Regions from separate parts of the Microbacterium sp. LWO12-1.2 genome, predicted to be linked through region 3. Evidence: predicted binding sites of a transcription regulator. Region 3 holds the regulator's gene; each other region holds the start of a gene.
The links. Region 3 encodes LexA, which represses DNA repair genes until DNA is damaged. Its sites were predicted from a motif close to TCGAACANNTGTTCGA; they were not measured.

Region 1 (7,916 bases), 810 kb from region 3:
ATGGATCACGCGATCGAGGTCAGCGAGGGCGACACGGTCATCCTCGCGTCCAGCCTCATTCCGGGCAATGAGAACGCGGTCTACCGCGTGATCGACGGGCTGACCAAGCTCGGCGCCAACGTCGTGCACAAGGCGAACGCGAAGGTGCATGTGTCCGGGCACGCCGCGGCCGGCGAGCTGATCTACTGCTACAACATCTTGAAGCCGAAGAACGTCCTTCCGGTGCACGGGGAGTACCGCCACCTGATCGCCAACGCGAAGCTGGCGCAGGACACCGGGATTCCCGCCGAGCGCACGATCATCGCCTCGAACGGCACCGTGATCGACCTCAAGGACGGCGACGTGCGCGTCGTCGGACAGCTCGACCTCGGCTTCGTCTACGTCGACGGCTCCACGGTCGGCGAGATCACCGACGCCGACCTCAAGGATCGTCGCATCCTCGCGGAGGAGGGCTTCATCTCCGTGATCGTCGTGGTGGATGCCGCGACGGGACGCATCATCTCCGGGCCGGAGATCCACGCACGCGGAGTCGCAGAGGACGACTCGGTCTTCGACGACGTCACCCCGAAGATCGTGGCTGCTCTCAAGGAGGCCGCCGGCAACGGTGTCAGGGACACGCACTCGCTCTCGCAGGTCGTCCGTCGCACGATCGGTCGCTGGGTCAACCAGCGACTGCGTCGTCGTCCGATGATCGTGCCGCTCGTCATCGAGGCCTGATCGGTCCACGCGGGACGGTCGAGCTTTCACGGCTGACCGACATCGGGGTGTAACACCGTGGGCCTAGGCTCGCGTCATGTTGACGGGATTCTCGATACGGCAGGCGGAGCAGGCCGACGCCGTCTTCCTCGGCGACATGCTCGTGGAGGCCGCGAACTGGCGAGCCGGGGGAGTGCGGCCCCGTCATGAGGTGCTGACCTCCGACGACCACCGTCGGTACATCGCGGGCTGGAAGCGCTCGGCCGACGACGGGCTGGTGGCGATCGACTCCGACGGCATCCCGATCGGTGCCTCCTGGTTCCGGATGCTTCCGCAGAACGAACCGGGATTCGGTTTCGTCGCGGTGTCCGTGCCGGAGCTGATCGTCGGTGTCCATCCGCTGTGGCGGGCGCGAGGCGTCGGGCGGATGCTGCTGCGCGGGGTCGTCCAGCTGGCGGGCGCTCACGGCCATGCCCGTATCTCGCTGAGCGTCGAGCGCGACAACTTCGCGCGCAGTCTGTACCGATCCGAAGGCTTCACGGTCTCGGCGCAGGGTCTGCTGCGTGACACGATGGTTCGCCGTACCGGGTGACCTCGAGGTTCCGGATCGCCGGAAAGCCGCGTCATTGCGGGGAAATGTCGGCGCCTGAGCGTAACGTGAGAGCATGGCCAGGAGCACCACGAAATCCGCGCGCGCGTCCGAGAGCGCACCGGCTCGCCCCAAGCGGCAGGCCGCTCCGAAGGCTCAGCCCGCGCCCAAGAAGTACATCGACGAAGCCGATAAGCCGCCCGTCGTCGTGCGCGCGTGGGGCGGACTGGCGCACGGTGTCGGCGGCCTGTTCCGGGCGTTCGGCCCTGAGACCCTCGAGAAGGACGACCGCCGTGACGGTTTCCCTTTCCTGCTCGTCCTCGTGGCGATCCTCGGAGCCGTCAACGAGTGGTTCTTCATCGGCAACGAGGTCGCCGCGAACATCAGCGCGTACTCGGTCGGCGGATTGATCGGCCGCGTCGCTTTCGTGATGCCCGTCCTTCTCCTGTTCCTGGCCGGATGGCTGTTCAGGCACCCGTCCTCGGTGCATGACAACGGTCGCATCGGTATCGGGTTCGGCCTCTTCATCCTGGCGCTGGCAGGCTTCTGTCACGTGGCTGCGGGCACCACCGACAAGTTGGGCGCCGTCGTGCGCGCGCAGCCCAAGGAGGGGATGCTCGCCCTCAGCGAGGCCGGCGGTCTGTTCGGCTGGATGGTGGGCGAGCCGCTCGCATTCCTGACCCCTGTCGTCGCCTACATCGTTTTGAGCCTGCTCGCCGTGCTCGCGGTGCTCATCCTCACCAAGACTCCGCCCAACCGGATCGGAGCCCGACTCGGCGACCTCTATGCGTGGATGTTCGATGCCGAGCGCACCGAGAAGCCGGTGAAGGAGAGTCCGCCGGTCGACGAGGCCGACAAGGTGGACGACCCGGACGTGCTGCCCTGGTGGCGGCGCAACAAGACGGGTCGCGAAGAGGACCCGGACGAGGGCACGCTCGGCTCGGACGACATCACCGCGCTGTTGTCGACTCCGGATGCGACGCCCGCCTACGATCAGGCGGTGATCGTCGCGAACGCTCAGGATGCGGCGACCGAGATCCTGTCGGAGGTGCGCTCCGTGACAGAATCGCTGGCCGGCCAGCAGACGACTGCCTTGCTCGACGACGAGTCGGACACCGGTGAGATGCCCGAGCTTCCCGGTCTCGACGGGTTCGGTACCGATGGCCCGGGCGATCGCGGTCCGCAGGCTCCGGTCGCGCCCTACATCCTTCCTTCCCCCGGACTGCTCGTCGAAGGTCCCGCGCCGGTCGAACGCTCCGAGGCGACGGACAAGGTGATCGAGCAGATCACGAGCGTGTTGTCGCAGTTCAAGGTCGATGCCAAGGTCACCGGCTTCTCGCGCGGGCCGACGGTGACGCAGTACGAGGTTGAGGTCGGCCACGGCGTCAAGGTCGAGAAGATCCTGCAGCTGAGCAACAACTTCGCGTACGCGGTGGCGTCGAACGATGTCCGCATCCTCTCGCCCATCCCCGGCAAGAGCGCGATCGGCATCGAGATCCCCAACGCCGACAAGGAGATGGTCGCGCTCGGTGATGTGCTGCGGTCCCAGGCTGCCCAGAAGAGCACACATCCGATGACCATCGGCGTCGGCAAGGACGTCGGCGGCAACATCGTGATCGCGAACCTCGCCAAGATGCCTCACCTGCTGGTCGCCGGTTCGACCGGCTCGGGTAAGTCCAGCTTCGTGAACTCGATGATCACGAGCCTGCTGATGCGCGCTCGGCCCTCTGACGTGCGTATGGTCCTCATCGACCCGAAGCGCGTCGAACTCACGAGCTACGCCGGTGTGCCGCACCTGATCACGCCCATCATCACGAACCCGAAGAAGGCCGCAGAGGCGCTCCAGTGGGTCGTGAAGGAGATGGACATGCGGTACGACGACCTCGCGTCGTTCGGCTTCCGTCACATCGACGACTTCAACCGGGCGGTGCGTGCCGGCGAGGTGGAGCTCCCCGTGGGCAGTGAACGTGTGCTCAAGCCGTACCCGTATCTCCTGGTCGTGGTCGATGAGCTCGCCGACCTGATGATGGTCGCCCCGCGTGACGTGGAAGATTCGATCGTCCGCATCACACAGCTTGCGCGTGCCTCCGGTATCCATCTGGTGCTCGCGACCCAACGACCCAGCGTCGACGTGGTCACCGGTCTGATCAAGGCCAACGTCCCGTCCCGACTGGCATTCGCCGTGACCAGCGTCACAGACAGCCGCGTGATCCTCGACAGTCCCGGTGCTGACAAGCTGATCGGTCAGGGTGACGCTCTGTTCTCGCCCATGGGATCGTCGAAGCCGTTCCGTCTCCAGGGCGCGTGGGTCGACGAGAAGGAGATCGACGCGGTCGTCAAGCACGTGACCCGCCAGGCTCGTCCCGAGTACCGCTCCGATGTCCAGGAGGCCATGGAGCCGGCCAAGAAGAAGGAAGTCGACGAGGATATCGGGGATGACCTCGAACTTCTGCTTGCTGCCGCAGAGCTCATCGTCTCCTCCCAGTTCGGGTCCACGTCTATGCTCCAGCGCAAACTGCGAGTCGGGTTCGCGAAGGCGGGACGCCTCATGGACCTGTTGGAGTCGCGCGAGATCGTCGGACCCTCCGAGGGGTCGAAGGCGCGAGATGTGCTGGCAACCGCCGAACAGCTGCCGCAGGTGATGGCGAAGCTGCGCGGAGAGGATTCCCCCGCGCCGGCCCCCACCCCGACGGTGCCTCCGGTGCCGCCGCTTCCGGCCACGGTTGATCCGATCGAGGCGCAATACGACGGGCTCCCCGTCGTCGAATCCGAAGGCGACGAAGACGCCTGGGGCCTGACAGGACGCGACTGATGACCATTCCGAGGCAGCTCCCCAACGCGATCACGATCGCACGTATCCCGCTGGCGGTCATCTTCTTCGTCGTGCTTCTGCTCGGCGGGACATACGGAGTCCCGAGTCCGGGACTCCGGTGGACGGCCGCGATTCTGTTCATCGTCGCGATCTCGACGGACTGGGTCGACGGGTACCTCGCACGTAAGTACGACATCGTCAGCGACTTCGGGAAGCTCTGGGACCCGATCGCCGACAAGCTTCTCACCGGGGCAGGCTTCATCGGTCTCGCGATCCTGGGGGAGCTCCAATGGTGGATCGTGCTGATCATCCTCGTTAGAGAGTGGGGAATCACCGTCCATCGGCTCGTCGTCGCCAAGGAGCATGTTGTGGCGGCTGCGTGGATGGGCAAGATCAAGACGGCGTTCCAGGGTGTGGCTCTGGGCTGGGCGCTGTTGCCGCTGCATGAGCTCATCGGTCTCGGACCATGGACCCTGGTCACCGGTGTGCTGATGATCATCGTGCTCATCCTCACCGTGGTGAGTGGGATCGATTACATCGTCGCGCAGGTCCGGGGCTCACGGCAGAAGGCATGACATCTTCGGCTGCCGCTGTTCTGACCGCTCTCGGGCGACGGGGGTGGACTCTCGGAGTCGCCGAGTCGCTGACCGGTGGGTCTGTCAGCGCAGCGCTGGTCGCGGTGCCCGGTGCGTCTTCCGTGCTGTGGGGTGGCGTCGTTGCATACGCGACGCCGGTGAAGCACTCTTTGCTCGGAGTCGACGAGAGTCTTCTCGAACGGCACGGGCCGGTGCATCCGACCGTCGCGTGGCAGATGGCGGATGGGGTGCGCCGCGCGGTGAGCGTCGGCGGCATCGCGGCTGATGTCGGAATCTCGACGACCGGGATCGCCGGCCCCGACTCGCCAGATGGCCAGCCCGTGGGAACAGTGCACGTGGGCGTGGTCACGCCCGAGACGTCGCGCACGGTGGAGTTCCGGTTCGACGGCGACCGTGCGCAGATCCGCTCCGCGGCGGTCGACGCCGTGCTGCGAACGCTGTGTGATGTGCTCGGGGAATAGCTGGCGTGTTCTCGCCGTTACGAATGATGTGCTCACATTCAAACCACAGAGTGCAGGGGTAGATTTTGTGAAAGCCGGTAGGACTAGACTGGCGATCTCGTCGGAGGAGACTCTGACTACACGATCCGGGAGGAGGTTCCGATGATTCTTGTACGACAGGAAATCGGCGATGTGCTGAGGGACTTCCGCCTGCAGAAGGGCCGCACCCTCCGGCAGGTCGCGAGCAAGGCATCGGTTGCGCTGGGCTACCTCAGCGAGGTCGAGCGTGGTCAGAAGGAAGCGTCGAGCGAGATTCTGGCTTCGGTCGCGGATGCGCTCGATGTGCCCATCTCGACCATCATGCGTGAGGTCGGCGATCGCATCTCCGTGCTCGAGGGCATCCAGGTCTTCCCGGACGTCGTTCCGGACGACCTCGTGGCATCGATCGAGCCCGAGCTCTCGCTGCGCTGAGTCGCAGGTTCTCACTTTCCTCAATGCGTCGTAGCGAGTTCCTCCGCGCTGTGGATTCCGAGTTCCGCACGCGTGCGTCTTCTCTCCTTCAAGATCTGGTTCTGACTCCGCTAGGTGATCGTACGGCTTCTGAGGCTCTCGAGGCCGGGGTTCCTCCTCGCGAGATCTGGTACGCGCTCTGCGATGAGATGGACGTCCCCGAGGGCCGACGCCACGGTGTCGGCCGTATCGAACCACGCAAGCGTTGACCGAACTACTGTTCGATAGCTCCGTTTTCCGGTGCGCCGTGAGCGGCGTGTCGTCGAAGATGCGTTCGAATCGGGCGTAGTCTTCTGCACAAGTGGTTCAGAGCTGGTGCTCTCCACTGTTCGCAGGTTCCTCGACCGAATGTCTGAGGCCCCTCGTACGGTGAAGACATGGCCGATGAGCCATACGCCTTGTCGGAGAGTTGCTCCCAACCGGGAGCGCCGCGACAGCCTACAGGCGGCACCACGCGAGCAGAAGGAACACATCATGCCATCACCCGCAGACCGCGAGAAGTCCCTGGAAACAGCTCTCGCACAGATCGATCGCCAGTTCGGAAAGGGCTCGGTCATGCGGCTGGGCAGCGACGAGCGTGCTCCTGTCGCCGTGATCCCCACCGGATCCATCGCCCTCGACGTCGCTCTCGGCGTGGGAGGCCTGCCGCGAGGTCGTATCGTCGAGATCTACGGCCCGGAGTCCTCGGGTAAGACCACGTTGACCCTGCACGCGATCGCCAACGCACAGCGCGCCGGCGGCATCGCCGCATTCATCGATGCCGAGCACGCGCTCGACCCCGACTACGCGGCGAAGCTCGGAGTCGACATCGACGCCCTGCTCGTCTCGCAGCCCGATACCGGAGAGCAGGCGCTCGAGATCGCCGACATGCTCGTGCGTTCCGGCGCGATCGACCTGATCGTCATCGACTCGGTGGCCGCCCTGGTGCCGCGCGCTGAGATCGAGGGAGAGATGGGCGACTCGCACGTCGGTCTCCAGGCTCGCCTCATGTCGCAGGCGCTTCGTAAGCTCACCGGTGGTCTCAACCAGACCAACACCACAATGATCTTCATCAACCAGCTGCGTGAGAAAATCGGTGTCTTCTTCGGTTCCCCCGAGACGACCGCCGGTGGAAAGGCGCTGAAGTTCTACGCCTCGGTGCGACTCGACATCCGTCGAATCGAGACGCTGAAGGATGGCACGGAGGCCGTCGGAAACCGCACCCGCGTCAAGGTCGTGAAGAACAAGATGGCGCCGCCGTTCAAGCAGGCGGAGTTCGACATCCTCTACGGCATCGGTATCTCGCGAGAGGGCAGTCTCATCGACTTCGGCGTCGAGCACGCCATCGTCAAGAAGTCCGGTTCCTGGTACACCTATGACGGAGACCAGCTGGGACAGGGCAAGGAGAACGCCCGTACGTTCCTGCTGAACAACCCCGACATCGCGTTGGCGATCGAGACGCAGATCAAGCAGAAGCTCGGCATCGGCCCGCAGGTGGCGGCTGTCGCCTCTGCTGACGAGCTCGCCGAGCGTCGTCCGGCCTGATCATGACTGGTGAGAGCGGGGGCGGACCGCGAGACTCTGATACGCGGCTCGCCCCCGTTATCCCGTTGTTCGGTGGACGGGAAGCTCGAACCGCCGATGCGTCGACGGATGCCTCGGTCGGGAGCGCCGCGAAGCGTTTCCCGGCGGGCCAGCATCTCGGGCAGTCAGAAACGAGGTCCTCTCCGGGCTCAGAGGAGGCGACGAACGCCGCACCGCAGAGGAGCGGTGACGCCGGTCTCTGGCGATCGACGTGGGATGCGTCACTGCCGAGCGGTCGGTCGACAGAGTCCACGTCTGACGGCACGCCGAGTGATCGGCATCCCGCCAACGGGGGAGGATCGCCCAAGAATGCCCCACGGTTGCGGGCCTTGGATGGACATGGCGCGCGGGACGATGCCGAGTCCGTGGATGGCCCGGACCCGGAGGAGAGCCGGAGGATCGCGGCCGAGAGTCTCGTGAGGAAGCTCAGAGCGCGCTCGTTGTCGATCTCGGAAGCGCGCACGGTACTGAAGACCCACGGGCTTGATGGTGCCCAGATCGATGACGTGCTCGATGAGTTCACTCGACGCGGATATCTCGATGACGCTGCCCTCGCCAGCCAACTCGTGGAGTCGGGAACCCAGCGCAAGGGGCAGGGACGCGTTGCGCTGTCCCGTGCACTCGCGCAGCGCGGGATCCCCCGTGACGTGGTCAACGCGGCGCTCGATGAGTTGCCCGATGACGATGCGGAGCGTGCGCTCGACTTCGCC
Region 2 (7,916 bases), 1.8 Mb from region 3:
ACGCTCGCCCGCGCCGGCCGTTCGCCGTTCCTGGCCGGCCGCACCTGCGAGCTCGTCGCCACGGATGACGGAGACGTCGAGCTGCGGCGCGAGTGGCCCGGCGGACAGCTGAAGGACTCAGCCGGTCGCGCGATGCGGCGCTGGCGCGCGCGGCGCAAGTAGTTCCGGGGCGGTCAGTCGCGCGGCAGGGTCAGGATCTCTGCACCCTTCTCGGTGATCGCGATCGTGTGCTCGGTGTGCGCGGTGCGGGCGCCGGTCGCGCTGCGGAGGGTCCAGCCATCGTCATCCGTCACGAGCTCGTCGGTGTCGGCCATGACCCACGGCTCGATCGCGAGCAGCAGACCGGGGCGCAGGATATAGCCGCGGCCCGGGCGTCCGTCGTTCGCGATGTGCGGGTCCTGGTGCATGGTCGAACCGATGCCGTGCCCGCCGAACTCGAGGTTGATCGGGTAGCCGGCCTGGCGAAGCACGGCTCCGATCGCGCGGGAGATGTCGCCGATGCGGGCTTTGGGGCGGGCGGCGGCGATGCCCGCGGCGAGCGCGCGCTGCGTCGCGTCGATCATCGCGAGATCCTCGGGAGCCTGGGTCTCCCCGACCACGAAGCTGATCGCTGCGTCGGCGGAGATGCCGCGGAGCGTGACGGCGAGGTCGAGCGTGAGCAGGTCGCCGTCGCGGAGCACGTAGTCGTGGGGAAGCCCGTGCAGCACCGCGTCATTCACGGCCGTGCAGATGTAGTGGCCGAAGGGGCCCCGGCCGAACGAGGGCGCATAGTCGACGTAGCAGGAGACGGCACCGGCATCCTCGATCATCTGCTTGGTCCACTTGTCGATGTCGAGCAGGTTCACGCCGACGGTGGCGCGCTCCTTCATCGTCTGCAGGATGGTGCCGACGAGCGCCCCCGTATCGCGGGCGCGGTCCAGCTCAGCAGGGGTCAGGATCTCGATCATGGGGGTCTCTCCGTGGGTGCCGAAAACTATCCCGGTAATACTATCCCGGTATTAGTATGGGCATCATGATGGTCCGGATGCCGCTCACCCCCGCCGAGCTCGAACGCGGTGAGCGCCTGGGCGCTCTGCTGCGACGTGCGCGCGGCGAGCGGTCGATGCTGAGTGTCGCGCTCGATGCCGGCGTCTCGCCGGAGACCCTGCGCAAGATCGAGTCTGGTCGGGTCGCGACTCCCGCATTCTCGACGATCGCGGCCATCGCCGGAGTGCTCGAGATCTCGCTGGATGCCCTCTGGGCCGAGATCGGGGCGGATGCCGCCGGCAGCGCTGGCGATCTCGCTGCTGGCCGGGATCGGATCGCCTCGTAGCCGAAGACTCGGCTCAGCTGTCCGGGTCGAATGCGAACTCGCGGAGTTCTTGCGCGCACCGGCACGCCGCCGCGATCTTGTGCGCCCACTCGACGGCATCCTCACGGGTCGGGAGTTCGAGCACCGTGAAACCGCCCGTGAGTTCGCTGCCCGGGTAGGTCGTCTTCTGGACGGTGCCGTCGACCGCCACCAGCACGGGGTCGATCTCTTCTGCGATCCCCCCGCCGAACACGTAGACGCCGGCCTCTTTGGCCTCGGCGATCACGGCGTGGGACTCGGCGACGACGGTCGGGAAGTCCTCTTCGTCGACCTGCATGGCTGCACTCGGGAATGAGATGAGGAACTTTGTCATGGGTCGATGGTGCCGCGCGAGCAGCGGGGGGAACAAGGGGGTTGCGCGAGAGCACTCATCAGCGGATGCGAGGGCAGATAGTCTCGATCCGTGAGTAACTCCTTGACCGCGTTCTCCACTTCCCTGGTCCATGCCGATCGACTCATCGAGGGCACGAAGACGGGAAGGGGGCGCCCGACGAGCAAGGAGGCATCGATGTTCGTCGCATCAGTCGCCCTGACATACGCGGCATGGGAGGCATACGTCGAGGATGCCGCCGTGGAAGTGAGCGCCTTCCTCGCGGACAACATCGATCCGGGACGGGTGCCGGCGAGTGCTCGGTCAGCGATTGAATCGGTGTCATCGTCGGCGTGGGAGCTGACAGTGCATCCCGGGTGGCGCGAGATCTGGAAGGCTCGCGTCGTCGCCCTCGCCAAGGGTGATCCGAATGGTGACCAGTTCGGCATGAACACCGCCGGAACGAAACAGATCGAACTCTTGTACTCGGCCGTGGGTGTGTCCTTCCTGAAGAAGACCACCCGCGACGACCGTAAAGAGCTCGAAGCGCTCATCGACGCGCGAGGCAAGGTCGTGCACTCGGCCAACACCCCCGAGAGCTTCAACAAGCAGGCCGCCCGTGACTATCGCAACCTCGTCGAGCGCCTCGCGATCGATGCTGATGCGACGATGCGCGATCAGGCGAGGAACCTTGTCGGCCATGCGCCTTGGTGAACCGGACACAGCCATGGATGTGATCAGCTCTTCGCTGCCCAACTGGGCCGAAGCGCTCACAGCGGTGGTGTCAGCAGCCGCTCTCGTAGCGATCATCCTGGGCGCCGTGCAGATCCGTCATGTGAACCGACAGATGCATCGTGAGCTTGAAGCCCTGTACCTGGTTCGGTACTGGGAGCTGATGGATCGCAGGTCGCGGAGCTTCGCGCTCCGAAACAGAGCGACTCGATCTGACCGTCCATTGGTCCGCGACTACCTCGCCCTGTCGGAGGATCAGCTCGGCCTGCGCGCCCTGGGGCGGGTGACGGACCACACGTGGGAGTTCTGGTCTCGCGACATTCGACGACAGAACGAACTTGAGGCGTACCAGGCGGAGCTCAGAAGGGCACCCGACATCGCATATCCTCACTTGCGAAAGCTGCTGGCGGACCCGGGCTACGACCCCCTGGATCGTGGGCCGCTGTGGAGGCTGACACAGGGCCTCTGAATTGAGTCACCGCCCCCTTCCACGTAGAGCGGAGCACTCCGACTGCCTCTCGAAGCGACGCGGTCACACGGCCATGCGCCACGCGGTCACGCGGCGATGTCGAAGCGGGCGCGACCGCCCAGCCGTGGCGTTCGCGCGGGATCGACGTACCGGGGCGGCACGAACCAGACCCTCGCGGCGACACCTGCACCGTCGATGCGGATCTCCCAGCCGTTGTCATGGATGCGATGGTGACACGTCTCGCAGAGCAGAACGCCGTTCGAAAGATCTGTCGGTCCGTGATCTCGCTTCCACCATCGAATGTGATGCGCTTTGGTCATCTCAGGCGGCAGCCCGCACATCGCACATCCCCCGTCGCGTTCGACGAGCGCGCGCCGTTGCCCCCTGGTGAAGAGCCGCTTCTCACGGCCCCAGTCGAGGATCTCGCTCTCACCGCCGAGCACACAGGGGATCACGCCACCTCCGGCCGCCATCCGGCGGGCCGCCGCGACGCTGATGGGCTGGTCGATGCCGTCGATCGCCGCGGAACCCGCTCCGGACTGCAGTTCATCGAGGCCGATGCGGACGATGACCGTCGCACCGGCCAGCGGGAGTCGCTCGGCCTTGCAGCCGAGCGCGTGGGCGCAGAAGACAGCAAGGCCATCAGCCTGGATCATGGCGACCGTGCGGCGATCAGCATCCGGCGATTCGGGATCAGGAGCTTCTGCGCGTGCCGCGAATGCCGCAGTGACGTATCCGCGGATGGCAGCGACGATCGGAGCGGCGGTCTCGACATCGAGCTTCGCGTCGAGGTGCAGCATGCCGTTGCGCTCGAACATCCTGAGCGAACGGGCGCTGCGCTGCTCCTCGCCGCGCGGTTCGACACCATCCGGATCGAGCCACGCTTCCGCTCGCACGATGAGCTTGCGAAGGTCGTCGAGCGAAAGGCCGGGGGCGGCTTCTGCCAGCATCCGCTCCCCCACTGCGATGCGCTCCGCGCCGGCCGCGACGCGGCATCGATCGAGGAGCGCGACGATCAAGGCGGCAGCCTGGACGCCGATCATCCCCGACTCGAGCGCCGCGCGCACGGCGGGATACCTGGCGGGCAGGCGTGCGCCCAGAAGGTCGCTGCGCGGAGCCGTCGCCTCGCCCACCGCAACCAGTCGTGCGGCGTCGCCGGTTGAGATTCCCACGGTCGCGGCGATGAGTGTGGCCGGCGAACGGTACCCCCGCTGCTTGGCCAGGCCATCGGTGCCGAGTTCAGGACGAGACTCCCGCGCGATGCCCGCAGCCACCTCGGCGTGCACGGCATCCAACTGGCGCTGCAGCGCACCGATCGCCTCGTGGACCCCGATGAGCTGATTCCGCGTCAGGTCGAGCGTGCCATCGGCATCCGCCCACGCGGCATCGAGGCGGAGGACCGCGTCGTGCAGAGCGTGGAGTTTGGGCATGCTCGATTTTACCGCGGAGAAGGACCTTATTCGTAGCTTTGTTCGAATGTATTCCGATACTTCAGCATGCCGCGGCGGGAGCCCGGGGGCCGGTGCAGTGACGTCAAGTCTGGTTGGAGCTTGGTTGGGGCAGCTAGTTCCGGAGCACCGACTCCAGCAGTCCCGGGAACAGCGCATCGAGGTCGTCACGGCGGAGCGTCAGCATCCGTCGGCGGCCATTGGGCTCATTACGGATGACTCCGGCCTCGCGCAGCACCTTCATGAAGTGCGACTTGGTCGACTTGGGAAGGTTCGGGTCGGTGGCGTGGCAGGCGGCCATGTCGAGCGGGCCGTCGGCGAGCTGGCGCGTGATGGCGAGGCGCTCGGGGTCGCTGAGCGCGAAGAGCACGTCTGTCAGCTGGATCTCGGAGCGCTCCGGATGCGGAAGATCGCCAGGCATGGTTCGATAATAGTTGAACAATTGACGGATGGCGAGTACGCTCCGATAGTTCGATGATTCTCGAACCTTATGAGGAGCCCCATGACCAGTACCGCACCGATCGTCGTGCCGACGGCATCCGCGACCCTTCGACAGGATCAGGGACCCACCGCGGATCAGGGACCCACTGCGGATCAGGGCCCTTCGACAGGCTCAGGGACCCAGCGAGGGGGCCAGCGGCGGAGATTCGGGTTCGTGCTGGCGATCGTGGCGCAGATCCTGATGATGGTCGGGGCGAGTGCGCCGTCGCCGTTCTATCCGGTGCTCGCGCAGGACATCGGGTTCGACGCGATCGTCATCAGCGCCGTGTTCGCGGTCTACGCCGTGGCGCTGCTGCTCACCCTCCTCACCGCCGGTTCGCTCTCGGACCACATCGGCCGTCGCCCGGTCGCGATCGTCGGATTCCTGCTGCTGGCGGGGAGCATGTTCCTGTTCTGGCACGCGGATGCCGTCGCCGTGCTGTTCCTCGCCCGCATCCTGCAGGGCATCGCGAGCGGTCTGCTGATCTCGGCGCTCTCGGCGACGGTGCTCGACTTCGCGCCCGGCGGACGTCCCGGAGTCGCGGCACTGTGGAATGCGCTGAGTCCCGGCATCGGACTCGCGCTCGGCGCCCTGGCCTCGGCTGTGCTGCTCGACGTCAGCGGCGAGGCACTGCTCGACGTGTTCGCGCCGCTGAGTTCCGCGTACGTCGTGCTCGCGGCACTCTTCTTCCTCATCCCCGAGACCGCACCGCGCAAGCCCGGGGTGTGGGCATCGCTGAGCTTCCGCCTGTCGATCCCGCAGGAGATCCGCGCGGACTTCTGGCGCGGAGCCCCCGCCGTGATCGCGGGCTGGGCCACCGGCGGACTGTTCCTGTCGCTCGGCGCCAACATCGTGCGCGGCGAGCTCGGCGGCACGGCCCACATCTGGCAGGGACTCGGCGTCGTGCTGCTCGCCGGAGTCGGCGCCATCACCGCGTTCGTGCTGCGGAAGATCCCCGCCCGTTCGATGGTGCTGTTCGGCACCTCGGCCCTGGCGGTCGGCACACTGCTGTCGCTCATCGCGCTGAGCGTGGGATCGCTACCGTTCTACCTCGTCGCCGCTGCCGTCACCGGTATGGGGTTCGGCACCGCCTTCTCGGGAGTGGTCGGCTCGCTCGCACCCCGCATCCCGGCCACCCAGCGCGCGGACACCTTCGCCGTCATCTATCTGCTCGCGTACCTGGCCTTCGGCGTTCCGGCCGTGATCGCGGGAGCGCTCGTGGGCGTCGTCGGGCTCAAGGCCGTGTGCATCGGATACGGCGTCGTGGTGATCGCGCTCGCGGGGATCGCGTTCGGACTACGGGTGCGCGCGGGGCGGTAGATGGCCCCTTGCCCTAGGGGATTCCCACGGGCGCAGCGGGGAAAACGGGCCAGGATGTCGGAGCACCCTGGTACTCCACAAGTATGTCCACCAGCGCCACACCCTCGCTCTTCCGCCGCAGCCTGACCTGGTTCTTCCTCGCCCTCCTGGGGAACCTGGCGGTCATCCTGTTCGTCTCCATCGCGAGCCTGTCTCCTGTGAGCATCCCGGCATCCGACGCATGGGAGTTCTTGGGACGCTTCGTGAAGCCGATGTATGCCCCGGAGCTGCTGATCTTCACCTCTCTGGTCAGCGTGCTGAGCGGTCTGCGCATCGCACGCGACGACAGCGAGGGCGAAGAGGCCGCGCGCCTGATCGCCTGGGCGGTGCGCGTCGCACTGGCATTCATCCTCAGTTTCGCCGTCGTGATCATCGCCGTCGCGCCGGAGAGCCTCGCAACCGTGCTCTTCGCAGTGCTGCTCGGGTTCGTGACCTTCGTGCTCGCCGAGCGTCTCGCGCCCCCGGCCGAGATCTCGACGGAAGAACGGTTCCGAGATGCAGAGAAGGATCTGCGGATGCGCTCATCCTGGGCGGCGGATGCGCTCGGGCAACGATGGAGAGATGATGCGCGCGGGCCGATCTGGCCGTTCGTCATCATCCTGTTCCTCGTGCCGGCCATCGTGCAATCGGTGCTCAGCTCGCTACTCGCCTCGTGGATCTGGGACTCGAGCGTCGCCTTCACCGGCGAATGGATCTTCCTCTCGATCGTCACGAGCTACGGGTCGGTGATCCTCTCATTCGCGTGGTTGAGCACCGCCGACAAGTCGGAATCGACGCAGATCAGGGCCTGGCTCGGAATCACCGGCGCAGTCTTGGGATGGTTCACCAGCATCGCCTTCGCCGGCGCGTTCATCTTCTCGAACACCCGATCTGCCCCCATCGGATGGCTGATCCTCGCGGTCACCGCCGCGCATACGCTCGCGCTCTGGGGCCCCATCCGCATCTATCCCCGCCGGATGCTGCGCCGCATCGAGATCTCGCTCACCGACAGGCACCTGCACCGCGTCGCCCGCCGGCACTCTGCGACGCGTGAAGCGTGGGAGGCCGAACGGGCGGCAGCGGCGTCGGAACGTGGCTTCTGGCGCGGGCTGTTCTCGGGCTCGCGCTAAGAGGACTCGGTCATCGGTGTGACCTCGACGCTGATGACGCCGAAGGGGAACGGGCTGAACACGGACCAGGATTCTGAGGAGAAGCCCTCGAGCGGGATCATCCGGAACCACACCACCGAGACGATGACAGCGACGACCACGAGCCCGGCGACGCCGATGGCTGCGCGGTCCAGGGTGCGCAGGGCAGTGGGTTCGTCGCGCGCCCGCAACACGCGGCCGATAGCGAGCAGGACGATCAACGTGATGCCGAAATAGACCAGCGGGCTGGGGCCGAGCGTCAACTGGACGCACGGAAGAGCCTCGTCCACCGGTCGGCCGGACGCATCGATGAAGCCGCCGTTTCCGTCCACGCCACCAGGGCAGTGCCAGACGCTGGCGACCATCAAGGTCGGGTAGATCATGGCCGCGATCACCGCGACGATCAGCACCCGTCGGATCCTCGCGATCACTGCGACGCCGGCAAGTCCGGCGACAGCTGTGGGCTGCGGCGGGGTCTGCGCGAGTGACAAGACGGTCTCCTTGGAGGTCGGTCGTCTCATCATGGCGCAGGTGCTGTCGGGGCGGAAGGGGTGCCGTTCAATGTCCGGCGTCGTCGAGGATGAACGCCGCGTGCCGGCGGACCACCTCGAAGGGCGAGGTCAGCGCATCGCGCGCCGT
Region 3 (7,916 bases):
GTTCCAGGACTTCCGGCTGCTCCCGTCGAAGACCGTGTACCAGAACGTCGCTTTCACCCTGCAGGTGACGGGTTCTTCGCGCGGCTTCATCCAGCAGGCCGTCCCGGAGGCGCTCGCGCTGGTCGGGCTCGACGGCAAGCAGAAGCGGATGCCCCACGAGCTCTCCGGTGGCGAGCAGCAGCGCGTCGCCATCGCCCGTGCGCTCGTCAACCGCCCGCAGGTGCTCCTCGCCGATGAGCCGACGGGCAACCTGGACCCCGCGACCTCGGTCGACATCATGCAGCTGCTCGCCCGGATCAACGCGGGTGGCACGACCGTGCTGATGGCGACGCACGAGGCCGCTTTCGTCGACCAGATGCAGCGTCGAGTCATCGAGCTCAGCGACGGCGAGATGGTGCGCGACGAGGTGCACGGCGGATACGGCGACACCTCGAACATCCCGCGACTCGTTCCGGCCGAGGTGCGCGGTGCCGCTGCGGTCGCCGCACTCACTGCGGTGCAGGAGGTGCAGCGTCAGACGGCCGACCTCTCCATGGTCCGCGCCGCGCTCGCCGAGGAGCTGAGTGAGCAGCGCAAGGCCGCAGCCGCCGCTCCGGCTCCGGAGCCCGCCGCGGCTCCCACCCCCGCCGCGGCTCCCGCCCCTGTCGCCGAGACCATGCCCGCAGAAGCCGTGGTGCCGCCGGAGCAGGTCGCGGCGCAGAGCCCGACGCCCGTCGAGCCTCCGGCCACGGTCGGTCCGCGCACGCATCCCATCGTCCTGCCGCAGGTCGATGTCGCCGAACTCGGCGTCGCCGACCGTCTGGGACTCTCCGACGGCGACGATGAAGAAGTGGGGCCGACCTCATGAGAATCGGTCTGATCCTGGCTGAAGCCCTCGGCGGCCTCCGCCGCAACATCTCGATGGTCATCTCCGTCGTGCTGGTGACCTTCGTCTCGCTCACCTTCGTGGGCGCGGCGATCCTGATGCAGAGCCAGATCGGCGTCATGCGCGGCTACTGGGCCGAGCGTGCCCAGGTGGCGGTCTACATGTGCTCCGCGGTCTCGGAGTCCGACACCTGCGTCGACGGGGCCGCCAGCGACGAGCAGGTGGAAGCCGTCAGGGCGCAGCTCGAAGGCGACGCGCTCTCACCGCTCATCAGCTCGATGACCTTCGACACCAAGGAGGACACCTACGCCAAGCTGGTCGAGCAGCTCGGTGCCGACCAGGCCAGCGTGCTCACGCCGGACCAGGCCTTCGAGGTGTTCTTCGTGACGATGAAGGATCCGGGGCAGTCTCCGGTGCTCGCCGAAGCCTTCAGCGGCCAGGCGGGCGTGGAGCAGGTCAAGGACCAACTCCAGTATCTGGAACCCCTCTTCTCCGCGCTCACGGTCGCGACCTACATCGCGGTGGGTATCGCGGTGCTGATGCTGATCGCGGCGACGCTGCTGATCGCGACCACGATCCGGCTGTCCGCCTATGCGAGACGCAAGGAAATCGGCATCATGCGTCTGGTCGGCGCCTCGAACAGGTTCATCCAGACCCCCTTCGTGCTCGAAGGCGTGTTCGCGGCCTTCCTAGGATCCGCGCTCGCGAGTGCGGCCGTCGTCGCCGGTGTGCACTTCGGCGTCAACGGATATCTCCGCGGGCGGGTGCCGTTCATCACGACCTGGATCACGTTGCAGGAAGCCACACTCGTGGTGCCCGTGCTGATCGGCATCGGCGTCGTGCTGGCCGCCCTGTCAGCCGGGTTCGCGATCAGACGCTGGCTGCGTACCTGACCCGGCCCCGGTCGGGTGCAGGCGCCAGGCTCGGTATAGACTGAAAGGCTGCTCAGCCGTTCCATGTCGCTGAGCTCATCGACACACAGGAGAGCATCATGCCCAGGGAACGCGGGGAGAAGGTCATCGCGACCAATCGTCGCGCACGTCACGACTACAACATCGAGAAGTCGTACGAGGCGGGGATGGTGCTCACGGGCACCGAAGTGAAGTCGTTGCGCCAGGGGCGTGCCAACCTCAGCGACGGGTACGCGTTCATCAAGGGCAACGAGGTCTTCCTCGACTCGGTGCACATCCCGGAGTACTCCCAGGGGCATTGGACGAACCACACCGCCAAGCGCGTGCGCAAGCTGCTGCTGCACCGTGAGGAGATCGCGAAGCTGGCGCACGCCGTCTCGGCGGGTGGATACACGCTGATCCCGCTCAAGCTCTACTTCTCCGACGGTCGGGCCAAGGTCGAGATCGCTCTGGCGAAGGGAAAGCGCGAGTACGACAAGCGTCAGACCCTGCGCGAGCGCCAGGACACCCGCGAGGCCGATCGGGCCATGCGGCTCCGCAATCGCGTCGGAGAATAGTCCGCCGACCCCGGGATCAGAGCTGGGGACGGAATCCGAAGACGCGACCGAGGAACGTCAGCTCCCTCTCCAGGGCGTCGACGACGGTCTCTGCCCGGCGGAAGCCGTGCCCCTCTCCGGGGTAGAGAACGTACTCGTGGTCGATCTCGCGCGCGGCCAATGCGTCACGGATCGCCGCGGACTGCGAGGGCGGAACGACGCGGTCGTCCTCTCCCTGCAGCAGGAGCACGGGCACCTCGATGCGTGCCGCGGAGGAGAGCGGGGAGCGGTCGATGTACAGCTGTTCCGCCTCGGGCAGCGGACCGACCAGGCTCTCGATGTAGTGCGCTTCGAAGTCGTGCGAGTCCTCCGCGAGCATCCGTAGGTCGGAGACGCCGTAGCGACTGATGCCTGCCCCGAACGCGCCACCGCGCACGAGGGCGGAGAGAACTGTCCAGCCCCCGGCGGAGCCGCCGCGGATCGCGATCCGCGCGGGATCGGCCAGCCCGACGTCGGCGAGTCCTCGTGCGGCGGCGATCACGTCGTCGACGTCGACCACGCCCCACTGACCGCGCAGCCGCTCACGGTAGGCGCGGCCGTACCCGGTCGAACCGCCGTAGTTCACGTCGAGCACACCGATGCCGCGGCTCGTGTAGAACGCGACAGCGGCGGATGCGGCTCCGGTCACGTGCGCGGTCGGTCCGCCGTGCACGAGCACGACATAGGGCGGCAGCTCGTCGGCGGGGGCGGAGACGTCCGGGTTCGCCGGCGCGTAGGCGTATGCATGCACCGGACCGTGCGCGCCTTCGATGTCGATCAGTTGCGCGGCGGGCATCCACGCGGGATCCACGCTCTCGCCACCACGCACCGCCGTCACCTCGCCGGAGTCCAGGTCCACGCACCACACGCCAGGGCTCACGCGCGAGCCGTTGCCGGAGAGCAGCACGCGGCTGCCGCTGACATCGTCCACACTCACATGCCCGTCGCAGGGCACGTCCAGCTCACGGACATCGCCATCGGCATCGATCACGACGATGCGGTCGCGTCCGTTCGTGCGCACCGCGACGATCCGCCCGTCGGCGAGCGGCAGGAACCACCGGTTGCCCAGCACCCACAGTCCATAGCCGGTATCGGCATCCGCGGGGGCGATGATCTCGGCGGGGCCGCGTGCGGTAATCCCGTCCAGCTGGATGCGATGCAGGAGCCAGCGCCCGGAGGGGTCATCGGCGTAGAGCAGCGCGTCGTCGGCGATCCACTCGGGTTGCAATGCCGCCTGAGCGGGGAGTGACGCTGCCTCGCGGCCGTCCACGGTCGCGATCCGGAGCGCGGCGGCATCCCACGGCATCCGCTCGCCGCTCCACTCGACCCAGGCGATCCGCGAGCCGTCGGGGGAGAGGGCCGGATGCGCGAAGAAGGAGGGACCTTCGGCGAACACCTGGATCGCGGTCGCATCGTCGGATGCGGAACCGTCCCGGGGGATGCCCACGATCGCTCGTCTATGGGGCGAGGAGGTCAGATCCTCGCGTACTGCGAGCAGGTGGCCATGCTGCCACCGCAGACCGCCGTGCGCGGGGCCTTCGGGCGTCAGCGGCGTGATGTCGCCGTCGCCGGAGCGACGGTAGACGCGCTGATCCCTGGCGTCGACGAAGTACAGGATGCCGTCGGGATCAGCCGTCCACGCCCCTCCGCCGTACTCATGCACTCGCGAACGCGCGCTCCAGGGGCCCTGCAGGACCTCTCGTCCCGTCGATGACCGCACGGTCACTCGACCGCCCTCGGTCGGCACGGACTCGCCCCACCAGATCTCTTCTCCCACGAACCGTGCTCCGTCGAAGCGGGGTGACGAGACGGCGACCGATGCCGCCGAGAAGGGGGAGGGCCAGGACCCGTGGGGCGAAGTCATGCCTCGAGCCTATGCGCGCTGCACTGCCGATGCGCGCCAGGCGATCAGACGGCGCGGAGCACGGCGACGACCTTACCCAGCACCGTGGCCTCATCACCGAGGATCGGTTCGAACGCCGAGTTGCGGGGCAGCAGCCAGGTGTGACCGTCACGTCGGCGGAAAGTCTTGACCGTCGCCTCGTCGTCGAGCATCGCTGCGACGATCTCACCGTTCTCTGCGCTGTTCTGCGAGCGGATGACGACCCAGTCGCCATCGCAGATCGCGGCGTCGATCATCGACTCACCAGACACCTTGAGCATGAAGAGGTCGCCCTTTCCCACGAGCTGACGGGGGAGGGGGAAGATCTCCTCGACCTGCTGCTCCGCGGTGATCGGCACACCGGCGGCGATGCGACCCACGAGCGGCACGAGCGCGGCGTCACCGACCGGCGTCGCCACATCAGCCGGGTTCTCGGTGCTGGAACCGGGAAGATCGATCAGCACCTCCATCGCCCTGGTCTTGCCGGGGTCGCGGCGGAGGTAGCCGCTCAACTCCAGCTGCCCGAGCTGGTGCGTCACGCTGGAGAGCGACTTGAGTCCGACCGCGTCGCCGATCTCGCGCATGCTCGGCGGATAGCCCTGCTGGGCGATAGAGGCCTGGATGACCTCGAGGATCGCCATCTGCTTGGGGCTCAGGCTCTTCCGACGGCGCGTGCGCGGTGCCTCTGGCTCGGGGGCTGAGTTCTCGCTCATCATGCTCCTTCGGTACGCGTTTCCGACGCCGCTCTTCGAATGTCGGAGGCCCGTGGTGGGGTGTTCCTATCGAAACCGTATCCGAGAATCATGCGGATCTGGAAGATCTGTTCGAGCGTGTCGGCGGATTGGCGGCTGCGGTTTCGAAGAAAGCTTGACAGATGTTCGAACTCGAAGATATCTTCGGAACGTAGCTTCGCATTCAGCCCTCCCGGCCGAGTGCAGAATGCGAACGCTACGCCAACTTCCACCGGCCCGTGCGGCAGGTGGCTGATCCTCCCGGTAACGGGGCGACGCAGAGGAGCACACCATGAGCACCATCACCTTCAGCACCGCAGCAGTCATCCCGGCTCGTCCGGCGACGCGTCTTCGGCTGACGGTTCGCGGTCGCCGCGTGCTGCTCGCTCTCGCTGCCCTGCCACTCGCTGCGGGTATCGCCTTCGCCGCGATCAGCGGCGGTAGCGCCCTCGCATCGAACGAGAGCACTGGAACGGTCAGCTTCGAGACGGTCACGGTTCTCCCCGGCGATACGCTGTGGTCGATCGCCAGCGAGATCGCGCCGACCGCCGACCCGCGCGAGGTCATCGGCGAGATCACCCGCCTGAACCTCCTGCAGACCGGCGAGCTGCAGATCGGCCAGTCGCTGTCGATTCCCGCGCAGTACACGAGCTGACGCACTCGAGCGTCACTGCCCCTCTGCCAGAACGCTCTCGGCGTCCCGCCGAGCGTTCTAGCATGGGTAGGGTGACCGCTTCCCTCGATGACCTGCCGCTTCGCGACGACCTCCGCGGGCTGACCCCGTACGGTGCCCCGCAGGCGCCGCTGCCGATCGCCCTCAACGTGAACGAGAACACCCATCCGATTCCCGACGAGGTGGCCAGCGACATCCTCGATGAGATCGCTGTCGCCATCCGTGACGTGAATCGCTACCCCGACCGTGAGTTCACGACCCTCCGTGAGGGTTTCGCTGACTACCTCGGGCACGGTCTCGAGGCGGACGGCATCTGGGCGGGCAACGGATCGAACGAGGTGCTGCAGCACATCCTGCAGGCCTTCGGCGGTCCGGGGCGCACCGCCTTCGGGTTCGCGCCCACGTACTCGATGTATCCGCTGATCGCGCAGGGCACAGGAGCGCGCTGGGTCGGCGGCACTCGCCAACCCGACTACACCATCACGCCGGACGAGGCCGCCGCCCAGGTGCGGGCCGTCGATCCCGACGTCGTGCTGCTCTGCTCGCCGAACAACCCGACCGGTACGCCCCTCGGCCTCGATGTCATCGAAGCGGTGTACGAGGTTGCGCGCGGCGTCGTGGTGGTCGATGAGGCGTACCAGGAGTTTGCCCCGCGCGACGCTCCTTCGGCGCTGTCGCTGCTCGCGGGGCGTCCGCGCCTGGCGGTCTCGCGCACGATGAGCAAGGCGTTCGCCTTCGCCGGTGCGCGGGTCGGCTATCTCGCGGCAGACCCCGGCTTCATCGATGCGCTCCGGCTCGTCCGGTTGCCGTATCACCTGAGCGCACTGACCCAGGCGGCTGCGGTCGCCGCGCTGCGCAACGCCGATGTCATGCTCGGCATGGTCGACGAGATCGTCGAGCAGCGTGACCGGATCACCGCGACCCTCGAGGCACTCGGCTACACGCCGCACGAATCCTGGAGCAACTTCGTGCTGTTCGGCGGAGTGGCCGACCCGAAGGCGACATGGCAGAAGCTCTACGACCAGGGCGTACTGATCCGCGACGTCGGCATCCCCGGCCACCTGCGCGTCACGGCGGGCACCGAGGCGGAGACCACGGCGTTCCTCGAAGCGCTCGCCTCGATAGACTCGGCATCATGAGCAGCCTCGCCCTGACCCCGCGCACCGCGAGCCGCGTGCGCGGCACGTCGGAGTCCACCGTCGAACTCGACCTGAACCTCGATGGAACCGGCGCGAGCCGCATCGACACCTCGGTGCCGTTCTTCGACCACATGCTCACCGCCTTCGCGAAGCACTCGCTGACCGACCTCACAGTGCGGGCGTCCGGCGACACCCACATCGACGCCCACCACACGGTGGAGGACGTGTCGATCGTGCTCGGGCAGGCGATCCTCGAGGCGCTGGGAGACAAGTCCGGCATCTCCCGCTACGGCGACGCCCTGGTGCCGCTCGACGAGGCGCTCGCGCAGGCCGTCGTCGACATCTCCGGCCGTCCCTATCTGGTGCACGAGGGGGAGCCGGTCGGGTTCGAGCACCACCTCATCGGCGGTCACTTCACCGGATCGCTCGTGCGCCACTCGTTCGAGGCCATCGCCTTCAATGCCGGTCTCACCGTGCACGTGCGCGTGCTCGGAGGCCGGGACCCGCATCACATCGCCGAGGCGGAGTACAAGGCGTTCGCGCGCGCATTCCGTCAGGCCAAGGCGCTCGACCCCCTCGTCGAGGGCATTCCGTCGACCAAGGGCGCGCTGTGACGCGCGCCCCGAAGGTCGCGGTCTTCGACTACGAGTCGGGGAACGTGCATTCCGCCGTCAAGGCCCTCGCCGCCGCCGGGGCCGACGCGGTGCTGACGCGCAACCGCACAGAGGCGCTCGAGGCCGACGGCCTTGTCGTGCCCGGCGTGGGAGCGTTCGCGGCGGTGCGGGATGCGTTGCACGCGCACGGGGGCGACGAGATCATCGACCGTCGTCTCGCCGGCGGACGCCCGGTGCTCGGGATCTGCGTCGGCATGCAGGTGCTCTTCGCGCACGGCGTCGAGCGCGGCGTCGACTCGGAGGGCCTCGGTGAATGGCCGGGCGCCGTGACCGAGCTCAACGCGCCCGTGCTCCCGCACATGGGGTGGAACACGGTCAGCCCTGGCGAGAACAGCGTGCTTTTCAAGGGCATCGAGGAGGAGCGCTTCTACTTCGTGCACTCCTACGGCGCGCAGTCCTGGGAGCTCGACGTCATCCCGCCGTTCCCGCAGCCGGTGCTGACGTGGACCACGTACGGCGATCCGTT

Region 1: the regulator LexA is predicted to act here: its motif matches at 5,906-5,921, upstream of recA (recombinase RecA).
Region 2: the regulator LexA is predicted to act here: its motif matches at 4,323-4,338, upstream of MRBLWO12_RS17020 (DUF222 domain-containing protein).

Annotation. Positions count from the first base shown of each region.
Region 1 is NZ_JBEGII010000001.1:994,744-1,002,659, forward strand. It holds gene MRBLWO12_RS04640 (ribonuclease J) at 1-717, shown strand, start outside; gene MRBLWO12_RS04645 (GNAT family N-acetyltransferase) at 794-1,288, shown strand; gene MRBLWO12_RS04650 (FtsK/SpoIIIE family DNA translocase) at 1,362-4,097, shown strand; gene pgsA (CDP-diacylglycerol--glycerol-3-phosphate 3-phosphatidyltransferase) at 4,097-4,672, shown strand; gene MRBLWO12_RS04660 (CinA family protein) at 4,669-5,154, shown strand; gene MRBLWO12_RS04665 (helix-turn-helix domain-containing protein) at 5,296-5,604, shown strand; gene MRBLWO12_RS04670 (DUF3046 domain-containing protein) at 5,628-5,852, shown strand; gene recA (recombinase RecA) at 6,118-7,167, shown strand; gene MRBLWO12_RS04680 (regulatory protein RecX) at 7,623-7,916, shown strand, end outside.
Region 2 is NZ_JBEGII010000001.1:3,553,495-3,561,410, reverse strand. It holds gene MRBLWO12_RS17050 (glycosyltransferase family 2 protein) at 1-162, shown strand, start outside; gene map (type I methionyl aminopeptidase) at 174-947, opposite strand; gene MRBLWO12_RS17040 (helix-turn-helix domain-containing protein) at 1,016-1,312, shown strand; gene MRBLWO12_RS17035 (YciI family protein) at 1,326-1,664, opposite strand; gene MRBLWO12_RS17030 (hypothetical protein) at 1,755-2,375, shown strand; gene MRBLWO12_RS17025 (hypothetical protein) at 2,389-2,862, shown strand; gene MRBLWO12_RS17020 (DUF222 domain-containing protein) at 2,949-4,292, opposite strand; gene MRBLWO12_RS17015 (ArsR/SmtB family transcription factor) at 4,426-4,731, opposite strand; gene MRBLWO12_RS17010 (MFS transporter) at 4,813-6,111, shown strand; gene MRBLWO12_RS17005 (hypothetical protein) at 6,195-7,259, shown strand; gene MRBLWO12_RS17000 (hypothetical protein) at 7,256-7,768, opposite strand; gene MRBLWO12_RS16995 (DUF4303 domain-containing protein) at 7,836-7,916, opposite strand, start outside.
Region 3 is NZ_JBEGII010000001.1:1,800,875-1,808,790, reverse strand. It holds gene ftsE (cell division ATP-binding protein FtsE) at 1-847, shown strand, start outside; gene ftsX (permease-like cell division protein FtsX) at 844-1,758, shown strand; gene smpB (SsrA-binding protein SmpB) at 1,857-2,333, shown strand; gene MRBLWO12_RS08645 (S9 family peptidase) at 2,350-4,215, opposite strand; gene lexA (transcriptional repressor LexA) at 4,260-4,946, opposite strand; gene MRBLWO12_RS08635 (LysM peptidoglycan-binding domain-containing protein) at 5,257-5,619, shown strand; gene MRBLWO12_RS08630 (histidinol-phosphate transaminase) at 5,682-6,776, shown strand; gene hisB (imidazoleglycerol-phosphate dehydratase HisB) at 6,773-7,390, shown strand; gene hisH (imidazole glycerol phosphate synthase subunit HisH) at 7,387-7,916, shown strand, end outside.